One region of the Streptomyces finlayi genome, then DNA from elsewhere that is predicted to be linked to it. Evidence: predicted binding sites of a transcription regulator. Region 1 holds the regulator's gene; each other region holds the start of a gene.
The links. Region 1 encodes HrcA, which represses chaperone genes, less so after heat shock. Its sites were predicted from a motif close to TTNGCACTCNGNNNNNCNGAGTGCNAA; they were not measured.
Positions count from the first base shown of each region.

Region 2: the regulator HrcA is predicted to act here: its motif matches at 4,728-4,754, upstream of groL (chaperonin GroEL).
Region 3: the regulator HrcA is predicted to act here: its motif matches at 2,762-2,788, upstream of groES (co-chaperone GroES).

Region 1 covers NZ_CP045702.1:5,476,496-5,483,632, forward strand. The annotation lists gene hemW (radical SAM family heme chaperone HemW) at 1-980, shown strand, start outside; gene F0344_RS25150 (DUF3097 domain-containing protein) at 1,148-1,966, opposite strand; gene F0344_RS25155 (MBL fold metallo-hydrolase) at 1,992-2,714, opposite strand; gene hrcA (heat-inducible transcriptional repressor HrcA) at 2,879-3,895, shown strand; gene dnaJ (molecular chaperone DnaJ) at 3,896-5,035, shown strand; gene F0344_RS25170 (nitronate monooxygenase) at 5,178-6,251, shown strand; gene F0344_RS25175 (16S rRNA (uracil(1498)-N(3))-methyltransferase) at 6,248-6,994, shown strand; gene F0344_RS25180 (IS4 family transposase) at 7,011-7,137, opposite strand, start outside.
Region 2 covers NZ_CP045702.1:3,320,222-3,327,358, forward strand. The annotation lists gene F0344_RS15270 (hypothetical protein) at 11-832, shown strand; gene F0344_RS15275 (excalibur calcium-binding protein) at 865-1,404, opposite strand; gene F0344_RS15280 (hypothetical protein) at 1,634-2,848, shown strand; gene groL (chaperonin GroEL) at 2,943-4,565, opposite strand; gene F0344_RS15290 (cold-shock protein) at 4,931-5,137, opposite strand; gene F0344_RS15295 (MoaD/ThiS family protein) at 5,575-5,850, opposite strand; gene thrC (threonine synthase) at 5,880-7,137, opposite strand, start outside.
Region 3 covers NZ_CP045702.1:3,001,542-3,008,678, forward strand. The annotation lists gene F0344_RS13620 (SDR family NAD(P)-dependent oxidoreductase) at 1-15, shown strand, start outside; partial or broken gene F0344_RS13625 (NAD(P)-dependent oxidoreductase) at 120-485, shown strand; gene groL (chaperonin GroEL) at 571-2,196, opposite strand; gene groES (co-chaperone GroES) at 2,298-2,606, opposite strand; gene F0344_RS13640 (polysaccharide deacetylase family protein) at 2,874-3,866, opposite strand; gene F0344_RS13645 (THUMP-like domain-containing protein) at 3,982-5,205, shown strand; gene F0344_RS13650 (hypothetical protein) at 5,168-5,839, opposite strand; gene F0344_RS13655 (VOC family protein) at 5,927-6,391, opposite strand; gene F0344_RS13660 (RNA polymerase sigma factor) at 6,483-7,137, opposite strand, start outside.

The DNA.
Region 1 (7,137 bases):
GCGACGACCCGCGGCCGGTCCGTACGGTCTTCGTCGGGGGCGGTACGCCCACGCTGCTGCCCGCTGCCGATCTCGTACGGATGCTGGGGGCCGTCCGCGACGAGTTCGGGCTCGCGGACGACGCGGAGGTGACGACCGAGGCGAATCCGGAGTCCGTCGATCCGGCGTACCTGGCGGCGCTGCGGGAAGGCGGCTTCAACCGGGTCTCCTTCGGGATGCAGAGCGCGAAGCAGCACGTCCTGAAGATCCTCGACCGGACGCATACGCCGGGCCGGCCCGAGGCATGCGTCGCCGAGGCGCGGGAGGCGGGCTTCGAGCACGTCAACCTCGACCTGATCTACGGCACGCCCGGGGAGTCCGACGACGACTGGCGCACCACGCTGGACGCGGCGATCGGTGCCGGGCCCGACCATGTGTCGGCGTACGCGCTGATCGTGGAGGAGGGCACACAGCTCGCGCGGCGCATCCGGCGCGGGGAGATCCCGATGACCGACGACGACGCGCACGCGGACCGCTATCTGATCGCGGACGAGGCGATGGCAGCGGCGGGCTTCTCCTGGTACGAGGTGTCGAACTGGTCCCGGACACCGGAGGGCCGGTGCCTGCACAACGAGCTGTACTGGCGTGGGGCCGACTGGTGGGGCGCCGGGCCCGGCGCGCACAGCCATGTGGGCGGGGTGCGCTGGTGGAACGTGAAGCACCCGGGAGCCTATGCGCAGGCCCTGGCCGAGGGCCGGTCGCCGGGGGCGGGGCGCGAGGTCCTGTCCGCGGAGGACCGGAGGGTGGAACGGATTCTGCTGGAGCTGCGGCTGGTGGACGGCTGCCCGTTGTCGCTGCTGGCGCCGGCGGGGCTGGCGGCGGCGGGGCGTGCGGTGGGGGACGGACTGCTGGAGGCGGAGGCGTTCGCGGACGGTCGGGCGGTGCTCACGTTGCGGGGTCGGTTGCTGGCCGACGCGGTGGTCCGGGACCTGGTGGACTGAGCCTGCGGCGGCGCGTACCGGGGCGCCGCCCCCGGGCCCCGGTCCTCAAGCGCCGGGCGGGCTGAATGCCTGACCTCAAGCGCCGGGCGGGCTGGGGGTGGCCGGGGCCGGTGGGAAATCAAGCCCGTCCGGCGATCGAGGACAGCGGTCCGCCGGCGAGGGCCGCCCTACTCCGGGGCCGTGACGAAGTCGATCAGTTCTTCCACCCGGCCCAGCAGTTCAGGCTCCAGGTCGCGGTACGAGCGCACCGCCGACAGGATGCGCTGCCACGCCGCACCCGTGTTCTCCGGCCAGGCCAGGGCGCGGCACACGCCCGTCTTCCAGTCCTGGCCGTGCGGGACCCTCGGCCAGGAGGGGATGCCCACCGAGGACGGTTTCACCGCCTCCCAGACGTCGATGTACGGGTGGCCCACCACCAGCACGTCGCCGTCCGAGACCAGGGCGGCGATGCGGGACTCCTTCGAGCCCGGGACCAGGTGGTCGACCAGCACGCCCAGGCGGGCGTCCGGGCCCGGGGAGAAGTCGCTGACGATCGCGGGGAGGTCGTCGATGCCCTCCAGGTACTCGACCACCACGCCCTCGATGCGAAGGTCGTCGCCCCAGACCCGCTCGACCAGTTCGGCGTCGTGGCGGCCCTCGACATAGATCCGGCCCGCACGCGCCACCCGCGCACGTGCCCCCGGGACCGCCAGCGAGCCGGATGCCGTGCGCACGGTCCGGGCGGGGGCCGCGGAAGTGGGGCGGACCAGGGTGACCACCCGGCCCTCCAGCAGGAAGCCGCGCGGCTCCATCGGGAACACCCGGTGCCTGCCGAAGCGGTCCTCCAGGGTCACCGTCGGGCCCTGGGCCGTCTTCTCGCAGCGGATCACCGCCCCGCAGAAGCCGGTGGCGGCCTCCTCGACGACCAGGTCGGGCTCGGCGGGGACCTCGGGGGCCGGAACGGACTTCTTCCACGGCGGGGTCAGGTCCGGCTGATAGCTGCGCATCGGACGACGATACGGCGGAGAACGGTCACGACACGCCGAACTGCGCCGCCAGTTGATCACGTTGCGTCCGTACGAACGTGGCGTCCACCAACGCCCCGTGCCCCGGCACGTACACCGCGTCCTCGCCGCCCAGCGCCAGCAGCCGGTCCAGGGCGGCCGGCCACCGGGAGGGGATGGCGTCGGTGCCCGCCTGCGGCTCCCCGGACTGCTCGACCAGATCGCCGCAGAACACCACGGCGGGGGAACCCGGCACCAGGACGGCGAGGTCGTGACCGCTGTGACCCGGCCCCACATTGGCGAGGAGCACCTGGAGCCCGCCGCCCAGGTCGAGCGTCCACTCCCCGCACACCTCGTGCTGCGGGGCGACCAGCACGTCCACCGCTTCCGCCGCGTCGTGCTCGGACACCCCGTGACGCACCGCCGAGCTGTGCAGTCCGTCCGCCTCGTTCCGGAGCAGATCAGCGACGCCGACCGCCCCGAACACCTCGGCCCCGGCGAACACCGCCGTACCCAGAACATGATCGAAGTGCGGGTGGCTCAGTGCGATATGCGTCACCCTCCGCCCGAGCAGACGCTGCGCCTGGGAGCGCAGCTCGGCGCCCTCGCGGAGCGAGGAACCGGTGTCGAAGAGCAGGACACGGTCCCCTCCCGCCACCAGAGCGGCCGTCGCGTCCCACACGGGAAGGCGTCGCCGCCCCACACCGTTGCCCAACCGCTCCCAGCCCAGCTCTTCCCAAGAGACGTCCATACAACGACGCTATCGGCAACGACCTGCACAGTCTCTCGGAGGCATGGCCGGTCGCCCTTGCCCCGGGACCACCCCGCCCCCGTACACTGACCGGGGGGATTGCTGGCACTCGAACGCACAGAGTGCCAGGCCGATACCGAGAACCACAGCTGGAGGTGTGCGCGATGCTCAGTGAACGCAGACTCGAAGTGCTGCGCGCCATCGTCCAGGACTACGTCGGCACCGAGGAGCCGGTCGGCTCCAAGGCACTGACCGAGCGGCACAAGCTCGGCGTCTCCCCGGCCACGATCCGCAACGACATGGCGGTGCTGGAGGACGAGGGCTTCATCGCCCAGCCCCACACCAGCGCGGGGCGCATCCCGACGGACAAGGGCTACCGGCTCTTCGTCGACCGGCTCGCGGGCGTCAAGCCCCTGTCGTCGCCGGAGCGCAGGGCCATCCAGAACTTCCTCGACGGCGCGGTGGACCTCGACGACGTCGTGGGCCGGACCGTGCGGCTGCTCGCGCAGCTGACCCGGCAGGTCGCCGTCGTGCAGTACCCCTCGCTGACCCGTTCGACCGTGCGGCACGTGGAACTGCTCCTGCTCGCGCCGGCCCGTCTGATGCTCGTACTGATCACGGATACCGGCCGGGTCGAACAGCGTATGATCGACTGCCCTGTGCCGTTCGGTGAGACATCTCTGGCGGACCTCCGGGCGCGGCTCAACAGCCGCGTCGTAGGACGCCGTTTCGCGGATGTCCCGCAGCTGGTGCAGGACTTGCCGGAGTCCTTCGAGGGCGAGGACAGAGGAACCGTTTCCACGGTCCTCTCCATCCTTCTCGAAACTCTGGTGGAGGAGACGGAGGAGCGGCTGATGATCGGCGGCACCTCCAACCTCACCCGCTTCGGGCACGACTTCCCTGTGATGATCCGGCCGGTGCTGGAGGCGTTGGAGGAGCAGGTCGTGCTGCTGAAGCTGCTCGGCGAGGCCAAGGACTCGGGCATGACCGTACGTATCGGTCACGAGAACGCCCATGAGGGCCTCAACTCCACGTCCGTGGTCGCGGTCGGCTACGGTTCGGGCGACGAGGCAGTCGCCAAACTCGGCGTGGTCGGACCGACCCGCATGGACTACCCCGGAACGATGGGAGCGGTACGCGCAGTGGCACGTTACGTCGGACAGATCCTGGCGGAGTCGTAAGTGGCCACGGACTACTACGCCGTACTCGGCGTGCGCCGCGACGCATCTCAGGACGAGATCAAGAAGGCATTCCGCAGGCTCGCCCGCGAGCTGCACCCGGATGTCAACCCCGATCCGAAGACCCAGGAGCGGTTCAAGGAGATCAACGCCGCTTACGAGGTGCTGTCGGACGCGCAGAAGAAGCAGGTCTACGACCTCGGCGGCGACCCGCTGTCCGCCTCGGGCGGCGGTGGTGGCGCGGGCGGATTCGGACAGGGCGGCTTCGGCAACTTCTCCGACATCATGGACGCGTTCTTCGGTACGGCGTCCCAGCGCGGGCCCCGTTCGCGGACCCGGCGCGGCCAGGACGCCATGATCCGGCTGGAGATCGACCTCTCCGAGGCGGCCTTCGGCACGACCAAGGACATCCAGGTCGACACGGCGGTCGTCTGTACGACCTGCAGTGGTGAGGGCGCCGCACCCGGCACCTCCGCCCAGACCTGTGACATGTGCCGCGGCCGAGGCGAGGTCTCGCAGGTCACCCGGTCGTTCCTCGGCCAGGTCATGACCTCGCGGCCCTGCCCGCAGTGCCAGGGCTTCGGTACGGTCGTACCGACCCCCTGCCCGGAGTGCGCCGGAGACGGCCGCATCCGCTCGCGGCGCACCCTCACGGTGAAGATCCCGGCAGGCGTCGACAACGGCACCCGCATCCAGCTCGCGGGCGAGGGCGAAGTCGGCCCCGGCGGCGGCCCGGCCGGTGATCTGTACGTCGAGATCCACGAGCTGGCGCACGCGGTGTTCCAGCGGCGCGGTGACGACCTGCACTGCACGGTCACCATCCCCATGACGGCGGCGGCCCTCGGCACTCAGGTGCCGCTGGAGACGCTGGACGGCATGGAGGAGATCGACATCAGGCCGGGCACGCAGTCCGGCCAGTCGGTTCCGCTGCACGGCCGCGGCATCACGCATCTGCGGGGCGGCGGGCGCGGCGATCTGATCGTGCACGTCGAGGTCATGACCCCGTCGAAGCTGGACGCGGAACAGGAGCGGGTCCTGCGCGAGCTCGCGCAGCTCCGTGGCGAGGAGCGGCCCACCGGGCAGTTCCAGCCAGGCCAGCAGGGGCTCTTCTCCCGCTTGAAGGACGCGTTCAACGGTCGCTGACCGGACCGCCGGACGGCTTTGGCCTTACCCCGCACCGCCCGTCGGTCTCGTACCGGCGGGCGGTGCGGCGCGTTCTGGTAAACCTTCCGCCCGTCCCCCTGGCTGATTCGGCGCGGTGCACCGGACGTGGCACGATGCGGTCATGTCCTCCGCGTTGACCGATCTCTGCCGGCATCCGATCGTGCAGGCCCCCATGGCGGGCGGAGTGTCCGGCCCGCAGCTCGTCGGCGCTGTCGCCGAAGCCGGTGGGCTCGGATTCCTCGCCGCCGGGTACAAGACGGCGGACGGCATGTACAACGAGATCAAACAGCTGCGCGGACTGACCGGCCGGCCCTTCGGCGTCAACCTCTTCATGCCGCAGACCGGCCACGCCGACCCGAGCGCCGTAGAGGTCTACCGGCACCAGCTCGCCGGTGAGGCCCTCTGGTACGAGACTCCGCTCGGCGAGGCCGACCGCGGCGGCGACGACGGCTACGAGGCCAAGACCGCGATCCTCCTGGAGGACCCGGTCCCGGTCGTCTCCTTCACCTTCGGCTGCCCCTCCCGCGAGACCCTCGACGCGTTCACCCGGGCGGGCACCCGCACCGTCGTGACGGTCACCTCCGCCGAGGAGGCGCAGTCCGCGCAGCGGGCGGGCGCCGACGCCGTCTGCGTCCAGGGTGTGGAGGCCGGCGGCCACCAGTCCACGCACCGCGACGACCCGCAGGCCGACCATTGCGGCATCGGGCTGCTGACCCTCCTCGCCCAGGTGCGCGAGAGCGTGCGGCTGCCGCTCATCGCGGCGGGCGGAGTGATGCGCGGCTCCCAGATCGCCGCCGTCCTCGCGGCGGGCGCGGACGCCGCGCAGCTCGGCACCGCCTTCCTGGCCACCCCCGAGTCAGGGGCCCACCCGCTGCACAAGCAGGCACTGACCAACCCGCTGTTCGTACGGACGGCGATGACCCGGGCGTTCTCCGGGCGCCCCGCGCGCGGTCTCGTCAACCGCTTCGTGACCGAGCACGGCCCCTACGCCCCGGCCGCCTACCCCCAGGTGCACCAGATGACGAGCGGGCTGCGCAAGGCCGCCGCCAAGGCGGGTGACGCCCAGGGCATGGCGCTGTGGGCGGGCCAGGGGCACCGGATGGCACGCGAGCTGCCCGCCCGGGAACTGATCGACCTGCTCGCCGCCGAACTGGAAGCCGCGCGCGCGGCCCTGAGTGTGAGGAGTGCCGAGTGACGGCACCGGTCTTCGTCGTCGAACAGCTCCCGGGCGGGGCCGACTTCGTCCTGGACGGCCCCGAGGGACGGCACGCCGTCTCCGTGAAGCGGCTGCACGCGGGCGAGGAGGTCGTCCTCACCGATGGGCGGGGCCACTGGGCGGAAGGGGTCGTCCGGGCCGCCGAGGGCAAGGACCGGCTGCTGCTCACGGGCCTGGACACGGTGCACGAGGAACCGGCGCCCAGCCCCCGTATCACCGTGGTGCAGGCGCTGCCCAAGGGCGACCGCGGCGAGGTCGCCGTCGAGACGATGACGGAGACGGGCATCGACGCGATCGTGCCGTGGCAGGCGGCACGCTGCATCACCCGGTGGAAGGGCGAGCGGGGTCTCAAGTCGCTCGCGAAATGGCGGAGTACGGCCCGCGAGGCGGGGAAGCAGTCCCGACGGGTGCGCTTCCCCGAGGTCACCGAGGTGATGTCGACCAAGCAGGTGGCCGCCCTGCTGGCCGCCGCCGACTTCGCCGGTGTGCTGCACGAGGACCGGGAGCACGACAGCGAGGCGCTCGCCACCGCCGCACTGCCGGCCGAGGGGGAGATCGTGCTGGTCGTCGGACCGGAGGGCGGTGTCTCCCCGGATGAACTCGACGCCTTCGCACAGGCCGGCGCACGCCCCTACCGGCTCGGGCACAGCGTGCTGCGCACCTCCACGGCCGGGACGGCCGCGACGGCCCTTCTCCTGGGGCGCACGGGCCGCTGGGGCTAGGTCCAATGCCGTTCGGTTAGCCGTCCGGTGGGCTTGGCAATGCGTTGATCTCGATGTGGACGGTGGTCCTGTGGGTGCGGTGGTCGATGTTGCGGCCGACGGCGCGGTACTTGGAGCTGATCGCTCGTTTCTTCACGCGGGGC
Region 2 (7,137 bases), 2.2 Mb from region 1:
CCCGCACCCGATGGCCAACCCGGGTTACGGCAAGCGCTCCGCACCGTACGAACGACCGCGCTCCGAGCGCGACTTCGCGCACCTCGTCCCCCGTGACGCCGCCATCGCCGCCTTCATCGACCGGCTCCCCGACGGCTCCGACATCTCCGTGAAGGCCCTGGCCAAGGCGCTCCCGTACGGACAGTGCGCCGTACGGACCACGCTCAACCGGCTCCAGGAAGCCGGGCATCTGCGCCGGGGCAGCGAGTGCGTCGCCACCGAGCAGGTCCTGCTCTGGGTGACGCGGACGTTCTTCTCCCGGACCGCACGTGACGACGCCTGGTGGGCGGCGTTCGCCCAGGGCGACGTACCGAGGGAACAGCAACGGCCCACCCGGTCGAGGGCGTTCATCCTGCTGGCCTCGCTCGGCCGGGCCGCCCCCACGCTCACCCTCTCCTCGGCCGACTGCGTGAGCCTGGAACCGCAGGTCAGCGAGTGGTTCGAGCGGGGAGCCACCGAAGCGGAGCTCCTCCACGCCCTGACCGCGGGACTTCCCACCCCGGTCCACCACGCCGCATCCCTCGTCCGCAGGCGGCTGCGGGACAAGTTGCCCCCCGAACGGGTCGTTCCGGTCCACCGCACCGTCCTGCGCACCCTGGAGTGCAGCGAGTGCCGCGCCCCGGGCACCCCGGAGGCCCTCCTCGGCGGTCGCTGCGCCCCCTGCCGGGGCACCGAACCGGACACCCGCTTCGGCCCACCCGGCGCCGTACAGGCGGGGCACGTGCGCGACCGCATGAGTCAGGTACGAGCGGCCCTGGTCCCCCGCCCCGAACGGCCGTCCGTCAGGCGGTGAGGCCGCTCGTACCTCAGGGACCTCACGAACCGTCAGGCACGGCGCCGGCGTCGGACGACCGCGTAGCCGATGGCGCCGGCTGATGCGCCGACCGCCAGGGTCAGGCCGATGGCGGACTCGCGGCCGGTCGGTCCCGACGCGCCACCGAGCCCGCCCCCGGCGCCACCCGTCGGCATCGTGGTGGGGCTCACCGTCCGGGCACTGGCCGTGGCGGTGGCCGTGGCGGTGGCGGTGGCGGTGGCGGTGGGGGTGGGGGTGGGGGTGGCGGTGGGACTCACCGGCTGAGGCGTGGTGATGAGGCTCTCCGGCCGGGACGTGGCATCGGGGCTGATCGTCCCGGAGACCGTCGCGCCGCCCCGCCGGGGCAGCCACTCGCAGGCGATGCCGTCATCCGCGCCGCGATCCTCGTCGAGGCGGTTCGGATCGCTCGGGTCTCTGTTGAACTCGGCCTGCGCGTCTTCCTGGAAGACGAAGTCCCGGCAGTCGACATCCTGCGCGTACGCGACACCGGAGAGAGGGACGACGGAAGATACAGCGAGTGCTATCCCCGCCACAGCGGTACGACCGTTCATGTTGAGCCTCCTTGGCCGGATGGCCTTCGGTCCGACCCTAGGATCGGCGGCGCCGCACAGCGCGGCACGCTAGCCCGAATGGGCGGCCTCAACACCTCTGAGCAGGCGGAACAACATCCATGCACGCCGACAGCGCATCGTCAGGCGGCGGGCGCGTACGCCCGGCCAAAACCTGACTTGGGTTCCGTCGTTGGCCGTGTCGACGAATGCTCCCTTCCAGAGGACGCCCATGCGCCGACGCATCACCAGGTCCCGTGCCGGAATCCTCTGCGCGGTGCTCGTCATGGCCACGTTCGTCGGGTTCCAGCTGACGTCACTGACCGGGCGGGATTCCCCCGATTCCAAGAACTACCTCTCCTACGCCCTCCGGCTGAGCGGCGAGAGCCGCGCATCGGCCACCGCTCAGGCGATCGACTACACGTGCGCCGACGAGGCCGACAGCCCTCGCGTACGGGCCTGCGTGCGCGAGCTGACGGCCTCGACCGCCTACTGGACGCGGCACGGGAACACCTCTGGCATGACCGGCCCGTTCTTCAACTCCCGGTTCATGTCGATCTATGAGGCGCGCCCCGGATATCCCCTGCTGCTCGTGCCGTTCATCTCCGTGTTCGGCCTGGTGCTGGGCGTCTGGCTGGCCGGGGTGGCCGTCGCCCTCGCCGGGAGCCTCTTCGTCCTGGCCACGCTGCGGGCCGCCGGTGCCAACCGGGTGGCCGCGCTGTGCGGGCAGATCCTCTACCTGACGCTGCCCACGGGCGCGGTCGCGATGCTCCCCATGGCAGACGGGCTCACGCTGGCCTGTACTGCGGCGGTGGCACTGGGCTGCACGCTGGTCCTGAACGGGGATCAGGGGAAGTACCGGGACCGCCGCACGGCCGGGACCGTGCTCGTCGTCGCCGGCCTGCTCGTCGCCTTCCTGGCGCGCTACTCCCAGGCACTCCTGCTGGCCGTCGCCCTCGCGGTGGGCTTCGCCGGACTCGCCGCGTACCGCAAGAGCCGCGACCGCTCGCCCCAGCCGGCGTTCGGCCTCTTCCTCCTCTGCGGCGGCCTGGCGGTCGCCATGCAGCTGACCACGTACGCACTGGGCTGGCCGTCCGGACACGACAGCGCCCAGGACCTGCTGACCCACCATTACCAGCGTCCGGACGTACCCGATCCCTGGCCCGGTTTCCTCTCGGCCGAGGGCACCTTCTGGGCGGCCTGGGCGGACCATCAGCTGAAGGATCCCTTACTCCTGATCACCCTGGCCCTGGCCGCCTGTGCCACGCTCCGGCACCCCACGTACCTCGGCCTGATCGCCGCCGTCACGGCCATGGGCGGCGTACTCAACCAGGCGGGGCACCCCAACCTCGACATGCTGGCCGGTCAGCGCCTCATCGTCCTGGTCTGGTTCCTCCCGGTCCTGACGGTCCCCCTGCTCCTCACCGCACGCCCGAGAGCGAACTGAAACGACCCCGGCCCCTGGGACGAATCCCAGGGGCCGGGGCCTGCAACGTTCAACTACACCTACGACTGCGACCGCACTACTGATCCGGGAGGGATCAGAAGTCCATGTCGCCGCCCGGCATGCCGCCCGGGGCAGCCGCGCCGGCCTTCTCGGGCTTGTCGGCGATGACGGCCTCGGTGGTGAGGAAGAGCGCGGCGATGGACGCGGCGTTCTGCAGAGCGGAGCGCGTGACCTTCGCCGGGTCGATGATGCCCTCGGCGATCATGTCGACGTACTCACCGGTCGCGGCGTTGAGGCCGTGACCGATCGGCAGGTTGCGCACCTTCTCGACGACGACTCCACCCTCAAGACCACCGTTGACGGCGATCTGCTTGAGCGGGGCCTCCAGCGCGAGCTTCACGGCGTTGGCGCCCGTGGCCTCGTCACCGGTCAGGTCGAGCTTCTCGAAGACGGCCGTGGCCTGGAGCAGAGCCACGCCACCACCGGCGACGATGCCCTCCTCGACAGCGGCCTTGGCGTTGCGCACCGCGTCCTCGATGCGGTGCTTGCGCTCCTTGAGCTCGACCTCGGTCGCGGCACCGGCCTTGATGACGGCCACGCCGCCGGCCAGCTTCGCGAGGCGCTCCTGGAGCTTCTCGCGGTCGTAGTCCGAGTCGGAGTTCTCGATCTCGGCACGGATCTGCTTGACGCGACCCTGAACCTGGTCGCTCTCGCCCGAACCGTCGACGATCGTGGTCTCGTCCTTGGTGATGACGACCTTGCGGGCACGGCCGAGCAGGTCCAGGCCGGCGTTCTCCAGCTTGAGACCGACCTCCTCGGAGATGACGGTGCCACCGGTGAGGATGGCGATGTCGCCGAGCATGGCCTTGCGGCGGTCACCGAAGCCCGGAGCCTTGACGGCGACGGACTTGAAGGTGCCACGGATCTTGTTGACGACCAGGGTCGACAGGGCCTCGCCCTCGACGTCCTCCGCGATGATCAGCAGCGGCTTACCCGACTGCATGACCTTCTCGAGCAGCGGAAGGAGGTCCTTCACGTTGCTGATCTTGGAGTTGACGATGAGGACGTACGGGTCGTCGAACGACGTCTCCATACGCTCCATGTCGGTCGCGAAGTACGCCGAGATGTAGCCCTTGTCGAAGCGCATACCCTCGGTGAGTTCCAGCTCCAGACCGAAGGTCTGGGACTCCTCGACGGTGATGACGCCTTCCTTGCCGACCTTGTCCATAGCCTCGGCGATCTTGGCGCCGATCTCGGTGTCAGCAGCGGAGATGGAGGCGGTCGAAGCGATCTGCTCCTTGGTCTCCACGTCCTTCGCCTGCTCCAGAAGAGCGGCGGAGACGGCCTCGACGGCCTTCTCGATGCCACGCTTCAGAGCCATCGGGTTGGCACCCGCGGCGACGTTGCGCAGACCCTCGCGGACGAGAGCCTGAGCGAGAACGGTGGCGGTGGTCGTACCGTCGCCGGCGACGTCGTCCGTCTTCTTGGCGACCTCCTTGACCAGCTCCGCACCGATCTTCTCGTACGGGTCCTCGAGCTCGATCTCCTTGGCGATGGAAACACCATCGTTGGTGATCGTGGGCGCGCCCCACTTCTTCTCGAGGACGACGTTACGGCCCTTGGGGCCGAGGGTGACCTTGACGGCGTCGGCGAGCTGGTTCATCCCGCGCTCGAGACCGCGCCGTGCCTCCTCATCGAACGCGATGATCTTGGCCATGTGAAGTGGTCCTCCCGGACAGGGGTGGATTTCTCCGGACCGAGAGGCGCCCGCGACGGACGGCCGGCGGCTGTGCGGTTCCTTGCCCCGCACAGCCTCCGAGCCTCACCGGCCCGGTCCAAGTTTCTGTCACTCTCACCTGGAGAGTGCTAACGCCAATGATTAGCACTCGACCCCTGCGAGTGCAAGCGTCCCCCTCGGGATGTGGACAAACAAACGGGCCGCAGGGGGGCGCGCGGAGGGGCTCGCCCTGCGTCCCCGGACGCCCCGAGGGGCCAGACACCCCGGCACGCACGGAGGGCCCGCACCCCTGGGGGTACGGGCCCTACGCGCGTGAGTGGTGTCGTTGGCCGACTGCGCCGAACTCAGCCGACGGCGAGCTTGACCATGTCTGCCTGCGGCCCCTTCTGGCCCTGCGAGATTTCGAATTCAACTCGCTGACCCTCTTCGAGGGTGCGGTACCCGTCCATCTGGATCGCGCTGTAGTGGACGAAAACATCCGCACCACCGTCGACCGCGATGAAGCCGTACCCCTTCTCCGCGTTGAACCACTTGACGGTGCCCTGAGCCATGTCCAACTCCCCTATTTCTGGCCCTTGCACAGGACCGCACTTCGCGGGCCCGGGTCAGAACTCACCCTCCGACAGGAGAGGGTGTGTGCGCCGGAACGCGTCGACCGCGGCCGAATGTATCTGCCCAACTGCCCTCTGCAACAGGTCAGTCGGACGAGAATTCTGGGCGCGACCGATCGCCCCTTTGTGGGGAACTTATGAGATTCCTGGGCAAGTCGGGCCTGACAAAGGTGACTTATGGCTCAAAGGGGTCGCACACTTTGGCTGCTTCTTATCGCGACCAGGCGCATTCTCATATGTCGCGTGGCACGGGCAGCGGAGGGGACTTCCCAACTCTACCGCGTCTAACCATCCAGAATTGCCCCCTCCGTTTCTCTCACGGAGGGGGCAACTGGGGGTGACGCTGTGAATGCCGGCGTACGGCGCCGGCCCGGCGGTCAGCCTCCGGCGACGGCCGGGATGATCGAGACGCCTGCACCGTCCGGGGTGGCCGCGTCCAGGCCACCCTCGAAGCGCACGTCGTCGTCGTTGACGTACACGTTCACGAAGCGGCGCAGCTTGCCCTGGTCGTCCAGGACGCGGGCGGCGATGCCCGGGTGGTTCTTCTCCAGGGAGTCGATCACCTCGGAGAGGACCTTCCCCTCGGCCGGAACCTCGGCCTGGCCGCCCGTGTAGGTGCGGAGGATGGTGGGGATGCGGACCTTGACGCTCATGGTGGGTGCCTTCCTTCGGTCTCGGGTGATCAGCTGGTGGCGAGGCCGGCCGCGCGGAACGCGTCCAGGCTCGGCCGGATCGTCGCGGTCGCCTGCGAGGTCGCGGCCACCGCGTCGAGCGTCTTGAGACCGTCTCCCGTGTTCAGGACGACCGTGGTCAGCGCCGGGTCGAGCAGACCCGCCTCGATCAGCTTCTTCGTCACGCCGACCGTCACGCCGCCCGCGGTCTCCGCGAAGATGCCCTCGGTCTGCGCGAGCAGCTTGATCGCCTCGACGATCTGCTCGTCGTTCACGTCCTCCACCGCGCCACCGGTACGGCGGGCGATGTCCAGGACGTACGGGCCGTCGGCCGGGTTCCCGATGGCGAGGGACTTGGCGATCGTGTTCGGCTTCTGGGGGCGCACGACGTCGTGACCGGCCTTGAAGGCCACCGACACCGGGGAGCAGCCCTCGGCCTGGGCGCCGAAGATCTTGTACGGCCTGTCCTCGACCAGGCCGAGCTTGATGAGCTCCTGGAGCCCCTTGTCGATCTTCGTGAGCTGCGAGCCCGAGGCGATCGGGATCACGAGCTGGTCGGGCAGCCGCCAGCCGAGCTGCTCGCAGATCTCGTACGCGAGGGTCTTGGAGCCCTCGCCGTAGTACGGACGCAGATTGACGTTGACGAAGCCCCAGCCCTCGCCGAGCGGGTCGCCGATGAGCTCGGAGCAGAAGCGGTTGACGTCGTCGTAGTTGCCCTCGATGCCGACCAGGTCACCGCCGTACACCGCGGCCATGACGACCTTGCCCTGCTCCAGGTCGTGCGGGATGAACACGCACGAGCGGAGACCGGCACGGGCGGCGGCGGCACCCACGGCGCCGGCGAGGTTGCCGGTGGAGGAGCAGGAGAGCGTGGTGAAACCGAAGGCACGGGCGGCCTCGACGGCGATCGCGACGACCCGGTCCTTGAAGGAGTGCGTCGGGTTCCCGGAGTCGTCCTTGACGAACAGGCCGCCGGTGACGCCCAGTTCACGGGCGAGGTTGTCGGCCTTGACCAGCTTGGTGAAGCCGGGGTTGAGGTTGGGCTTGTCCGCGACATCGGCGGGGACCGGCAGCAGCGGCGCGTAGCGCCAGATGTTGTCGGGTCCGGCCTCGATGCGCTTCTTCAGCTCGTCGGGAGAGCCGCTCGGCAGGTCGTACGCCACCTCGAGCGGCCCGAAACAGGACGCGCAGGCGAACAGGGGGCCGAGCTCGAAACGCTCGCCGCACTCACGACAGGAAAGCGCCGCGGCGGGACCGAGATCCACAGTG
Region 3 (7,137 bases), 2.5 Mb from region 1:
TACGGCCCTCAGTAGCCCGGTCGAGCCCGGCCCCCGCGGGCCGGACCTTCACGGGCGCCCAGTTCGGGGCGGTGGCGGGCGGCGGTCGCTTGCCGGAGCAGTCCCTGCCGCCACCGCCCGTCCACGCTCCCCAGTTGCCCGAGACCCGTCACCTCATCGGGGCGGAGCAGCTGGCGCTGATGCCTGCGGGGGCGACGCTGGTCAACACGGCGCGCGGTTCGCTGGTCGACGAGGACGCTCTGATCCCGGAGCTGGTGAGCGGGCGGCTGCACGCGGTGCTGGATGTGACGGAGCCCGAACTGCCCGTGGCGGACTCGCCGTTGTACGACCTGCCGAACGTCCTGCTCACGCCGCATATCGCGGGCTCACTGGGCAACGAGCTGCACCGCATGGCGGACCAGGCGCTGGACGAGCTGGAACGCTTCGCCGAGGGCCGTCCGTTCGCGGACCCCGTGACCGCGGCGGTCCTGGACCACTCGGCCTGATCCCCGGCGCTCCACCCCGGAACGCACTGAGGTCCGGTACCCCCGCGACGGGGGTACCGGACCTCAGTGGTGTGCCGGGCGCGTACTAGTGGGAGTGGCCGTGGCCGCCGTGACCGGAGTCGCCCTCGTCGTCCGCCGGCTTCTCGACGACCAGGGTCTCGGTCGTGAGCAGCAGCGACGCGATCGACGCGGCGTTCTCCAGGGCGGAGCGGGTGACCTTGACCGGGTCGATGACGCCGGCCTTCACCAGGTCGCCGTACTCGCCGGTCGCGGCGTTGAAGCCCTGGCCCTTGTCGAGCTCGGCGACCTTGGAGGTGATGACGTAACCCTCCAGGCCGGCGTTCTCGGCGATCCAGCGCAGCGGCTCGACGGCGGCGCGGCGCACGACCGCGACACCGGTGGCCTCGTCGCCGGTCTTGCCGAGGTCGCCCTCGAGGACCTTGACGGCGTGGACCAGAGCGGAGCCACCACCGGAGACGATGCCTTCCTCGACCGCGGCGCGGGTCGCGGAGATGGCGTCCTCCAGACGGTGCTTCTTCTCCTTGAGCTCCACCTCGGTGGCAGCACCGACGCGGATCACACACACGCCACCGGCCAGCTTCGCGAGGCGCTCCTGGAGCTTCTCGCGGTCCCAGTCGGAGTCCGTGGACTCGATCTCGGCCTTGATCTGGTTGACGCGGCCCTTGACGTCGGCGGAGTCGCCGCCGCCGTCGACGATGGTCGTGTCGTCCTTGGAGACGGTGACGCGACGGGCGGTGCCCAGCACGTCGAGACCGGCGCCGTCGAGCTTGAGGCCGACCTCTTCGGCGATGACGGTCGCACCGGTGAGGGTGGCGATGTCGCCGAGCATGGCCTTGCGGCGGTCACCGAAGCCCGGGGCCTTCACCGCGACGGCGTTGAAGGTGCCACGGATCTTGTTGACGACCAGGGTCGACAGGGCTTCGCCCTCGACGTCCTCGGCGATGATCAGGAGCGGCTTGGAGGCGCCGGCCTGGATGACCTTCTCCAGGAGCGGGAGCAGCTCCTGGATGGAGCCGATCTTGCCCTGGTGGATCAGGATGTACGGGTCGTCGAGGACGGCCTCCATACGCTCCTGGTCGGTCACCATGTACGGGGACAGGTAGCCCTTGTCGAAGGCCATGCCCTCGGTGAACTCGAGGTCCAGACCGAAGGTGTTGGACTCCTCGACGGTGATGACACCGTCCTTGCCGACCTTGTCCATCGCGTCCGCGATGAGCTCGCCGACCTGCGTGTCCTGCGCGGAGAGCGCGGCCACGGCGGCGATGTCGGACTTGTCCTCGATCGGGCGGGCGGTCGCGAGGAGCTCCTCGGACACGGCCTTGACCGCGGCGTCGATGCCCTTCTTCAGGGCGGCCGGGGAGGCGCCCGCCGCGACGTTGCGCAGACCCTCGCGGACGAGCGCCTGGGCCAGGACGGTGGCGGTGGTGGTGCCGTCACCCGCTACGTCGTTGGTCTTGGTCGCCACCTCCTTCACCAGCTGGGCACCGAGGTTCTCGAACGGGTCGTCGAGCTCGACCTCGCGCGCGATGGTGACACCGTCGTTGGTGATGGTGGGAGCGCCGAACTTCTTGTCGATGACGACGTTGCGGCCCTTGGGGCCGATCGTCACCTTCACCGTGTCGGCAAGCTTGTTGACGCCGCGCTCAAGGGCGCGACGGGCGTCCTCGTCGAACTTCAGAATCTTCGCCATGGGCTGTTACCTGTCCTCTCAAAACGAACTGCGCCCCTGACCGCCCGGCTAGTTATTTCGCAGGGGGCCAGGGGCGCAGAACAGAAACAAACGTGGGTGAATTACTTCTCGACGATCGCGAGCACGTCACGAGCCGAGAGGACGAGGTACTCCTCGCCGTTGTACTTCACCTCGGTGCCGCCGTACTTGCTGTACAGAACGACATCGCCGGTCTTGACGTCGAGCGGAAGGCGCTCGCCGTTCTCGAAGCGGCCCGGGCCAACGGCAAGGACGACGCCCTCCTGGGGCTTCTCCTTGGCGGTGTCGGGAATGACCAGGCCGGAGGCCGTGGTCTGCTCGGCGTCGAGCGGCTGGACCACAATGCGGTCCTCGAGCGGCTTGATCGCAACCTTGGTGCTGGTGGTCGACACGATCCGGTCTCCCCCTTCGGAGATCTCACGGGGTTTAACAGTCTGTGGGGTGGCGACCAGGTGGATCCGTCGTCGCGGGTGCCGGACCTGCCCTGTCGCACGGTGGTGCTGGCACTCTCCAGTGGGGAGTGCCAGCACTGACACTATGACCGCGATTAGCACTCGGTCAAGCGGAGTGCCAATTCAGCACCCCCGCGTGGCGAAATCCGCGGGACGGAACCACTGACCGGCGACCCGCCTCCCGTGACCGGTGACCCGCCTCCCGGCTCAGACGTAGTCCTCCAGCCTGGCGACCGCGTACCCCTTGTCCGTGACCGTCTTCATCACCCGCCGGATCATGTCGGGCATGGAACCCTTCCAGTCCCCGGGCCCCCTGAAGTGGGTGAGGATGATGTCGCCGGGGTGCAGATCGCGGTCCCACTCGCGCCATTCCATGTGGTCCGGGAACGCCTCGGAGGCCCACAGCGGCACGGCCTTGATGCCGCAGGACTTGGCGATGCGCAGGGTGTCGCCGTTGTAGTTGCCGTACGGCGGCCGGAAGAGCGTGGGCCGTTTCCCGAACTCCTTCGCCATCCTGTCCTGCTGGCCGCAGATCTCCCGCTTCTGCTCGGCGTACGACAGTCCGGGCATATAGCGGTGGTTCAGCGTGTGGTTGCTGAGGGTGACGCCGCGGGCCTTCATCTTCCTGAAGTAGCCGTAGTCCTCCTTCACCACGTAGTCGCTGAGGAAGGCGCTGTACGGGATGTCCAGTTCCGTCATCATCCGCAGCAGCGCGGGGTCCTTCTCCGCCCCGTCGTCCATCGTCAGGAAGACGATGCGTTCCTTCGTCGGCACGGTCGTGAAGACGGGCGGCAGCGTCTCACCGCCGGTGACCTCGAAACCCTTGCGCGTGGTGATGCGCGGCTTGACGGCCGGTGGTTCCGGGGCGGCCAGCGGGACCTTCGCCAGCCGCCACTTCTTGGCCGCCGCGACCTGTTTCCTGGCCGCCGCGACCCGTGCGGCCTGCTTCCGCCGCACCTCCCCGGCGTACGCGGAGAGCGCGTCAGGAGGGGCAGCCTTCAGCAGAGGCGGCCCCTCCTGACGCGGCTTCAGCAGGGGCGGCCCCTCCTGACCGGGGGCGGGCGGCGCAGGGCGCTTCCCCCCTGTGGCGCTGTCCGTGCCTTCGGCCGCGCACCCGGAGGCGAGAGCGGCGGCGAGAAGGGTGACCAAGGTCGTACAGACCGGACCGCGGGCGAGGCGGCGCGGCCCGTGCCGCTTCATGGCGGATTCTTCCTTTTGTCGTACTAGTTGCATGGCGCCGCATCCTGCCAGTGCCCGCACGGGTCCTCCGCCCGACACCGCCGCCCGGCCCGCCCGGTCCCCCGGCTGGCTCACAATGGGCCGGGTGAACGCTCTCCCCACGCCCGACGGACCCGACCCCCTCGCCGGCTTCCACGCCCTGCTCTCCCCCGAGGGCACCGCGCTCCTGGCCGAACTGCGCGACCACGACCCCGCCCGGGAACTGGCCACCGCGACCCGCCTGCGGCGCGGCCACCCGGCCGACCTGGTGTCGGCGGCCCTGGGGCAGGCCCGGCTGCGGCAGCGGGCGGTGGCCAAGTTCGGCGCCGAGGACGCGCACCGGATGTTCTTCACGCCCAACGGCGTGGAACAGGCCACCCGCACCTCGGTCGCCGCGTACCGGGCCCAGCGGTTCGCGGGCCTCGGGGTGCGGAGCGTGGCGGATCTCTGCTGCGGGATCGGCGGCGACGCGATCGCCCTCGCCCGCGCCGGCATCACGGTGCTGGCCGTGGACCGTGACCCGCTGACCGCCGAGGTCGCCCGCGCCAACGCCGCGGCTCTCGGCCTGGAGGCGCTGATCGAGGTGCGGTGCGCCGATGTCACCGAGATCGACACCGCTCCGTACGACGCGGTCTTCGTCGACCCGGCCCGGCGCGGCGGGCGCGGCCGGATCTTCGACCCGGAGGCGTACTCACCCCCGCTGTCCTGGGCGACCGCGGCCGCGCTGAGGGCCCCCCGCGCCGCACTGAAGATCGCCCCCGGTGTCCCGCACGAGGCGATCGGACCGCAGGCCGAGGCCGAGTGGATCTCTGACAACGGCGACGTGAAGGAGGCGGTGCTCTGGTACGGGGACGGCTTCGCACCCGGCTCGTTCCGCTCGACACTGCTGCCGACGGGCGCCACCCTGACGGCCGCGGCCCCGCTGCCCGCCCCGCCCGTCGGACCCGTCGGCCGCTATCTGTACGAACCCGACGGCGCCGTCATCCGCGCCCATCTGGTGGCCGACATCGTGGACCGGTGCCACGGCCGGCTGTTCGACGAGATGATCGCGTACGTCACGAGCGACGAGCTGTACGACTCCCCGTACACGACGGCGTACGAGATCACCGATCAACTGCCCTTCAACATGAAGAAGCTCAAGGCCCTGCTGCGGGAGCGGGAGGTCGGCGTGCTGACCGTGAAGAAGCGCGGCTCCGCCGTCGAGCCGGAGGAACTGCGCCGCAAGATGAAACTCCGGGGCCCCAGCGCGGCGACCGTGTTCCTGACCCGGGTGGCGGACGCGCCTACGATGCTGGTCGGTCAGCCCCTGAAGCGTCCCTGACGGGCTCGCGTGCGTGCGTCCCGACGAGCACCCTGAGCACCCAGCGGCGGTGCGCGAACGCCTTGACGACACCGATCAGGCCGGTCAGCCAGCAGATGAGGCCGAGCCCCATGAACAGGGAGACCTCCCCGTACGTCTCCTCGCCCGCCTCCGCGCCCGCCGGGACGACCACGCACACGTACAGGCCGAGGGCGCACAGCGCGAAGGAGGTCAGCATCCAGAGGAGGCTGACACCGGGAACCCGCAGCCTCGGGTCACCTGCCGGATCGCGGTCCAGCGCGCCCCACTGGAGGAGCAGCCGGCGGACCTGCCGGTCCCGGGCGAGCCCGACGGCGACGAAGGTGACCGGCGGCACCAGCAGACAGGCGCCGAGGACGAGACCGACCAGGCCCAGCATCCCCGCGAAGGGATCGCTGGGCTCCTCGAACGAGACGATCGCCCCGCCCACGAACGACCAGCCGAGGGCCGCCAGCATCCCCCACAGCCACAGCATGGCGAGCCCCGCGTGGCCCACGTGGATTCTGACCAGCTCGCCGAGCACCACCGCCCGGTCGGCGAGCATGGCCTGCCGGTCGGGCCAGGAGCGCAGCTCCACGGGCGGCGGGGGCGGAGGCAGGGGCGAACGGCGTGACATGCCCCAGACACTACCGACCCGGGCCGTGCCCGGAGCTGACGGGCCGTGAACCGCGCGTGGATGCCCGGCCGCAGGCCGCCTCGGACCTCACGCGTCCCGGAGCGCCTGGATGTCCAGCTTCCGCATGCCGAGCATCGCCTTCATCGCCCGCTCCGCCTTGGCCGGGTCCGGGCTGGACAGCACCTCGGTCAGCCCCTTGGGGACGATCTGCCAGGACAGGCCGTACCTGTCCTTGAGCCAGCCGCACTGCCCCTCCTCACCCTCCGCGGTGAACGCCTCCCACAGCCGGTCCACCTCGGCCTGGTCCGCACAGTCCACGGAGAGCGAGACGGCCTCCGTGAAGGGGAACTGCGGACCGCCGTTGAGGGCGATGTACTCCTGGTCCGCGAGCCGGAAGCTCACCGTCATGACCCCCTCCGGCTCTCCCGGGGCGGACGGTCCGTAGTGGGTCACGTCCAGAATCCGCGAGTCGCCGCCGAAGACGGAGACGTAGAAGTTCGCCGCCTCCTCCGCCTGGTTGTCGAACCACAGGAACGTGGTGATCTTCTGCATGGTCTTCTCCTCGCCGGAAATCCGGGAACGGCGACATGCCGGGGATGTCGAAAAGCCTTTCAGGAACGTAGACCCGTCCCGCCCCCGGAACTCATCGCGACACCCGGTCGGCGCGCGCCAGCAGCAGCGTCCTCTCCTGCTCGTTACGGGTCAGTTCCGCCGCCCGTACGAACTCCGCCCGCGCCTCCTGCGCCCGTCCGAGCCGCTCCAGCAGATCACCCCGCACGCTCGGCAGCAGGTGGTACGCCTTGAGCTCGGGCCCGGCCGCCAGCGCGTCCACCAGGACGAGGCCCGCCGCGGGCCCCTCGGCCATGGACACCGCGACCGCCCGGTTCAGCTCCACCACGGGAGACGGTACGAGCGCCGCGAGGCGCCGGTACAGCGTGGCGATCACGGTCCAGTCCGTGGCCTCGTACGTCACCGCGTGGGCGTGACAGGCGGCGATCGCGGCCTGGAGGGCGTACGGCCCCGCCCCGCCCGCCTCGTTCGCCCGTGCCAGGGCCGCGAAGCCGCGCCGGATCAGCAGCCGGTCCCAGCGCGACCGGTTCTGGTCGGCGAGCAGTACCGGCGCACCGTCAGGGCCGGTCCGGGCCGCGGCGCGCGAGGCCTGGAGCTCCAGCAGCGCGACGAGCCCGTGGACCTCGGGCTCCTTCTCCATCAGGCCGGCCAGTACCCGGGCGAGCCGCAGCGCGTCCTGGCAGAGGGCCGGACGCAGCAGATCGTCGCCCGTGGTCGCCGCGTACCCC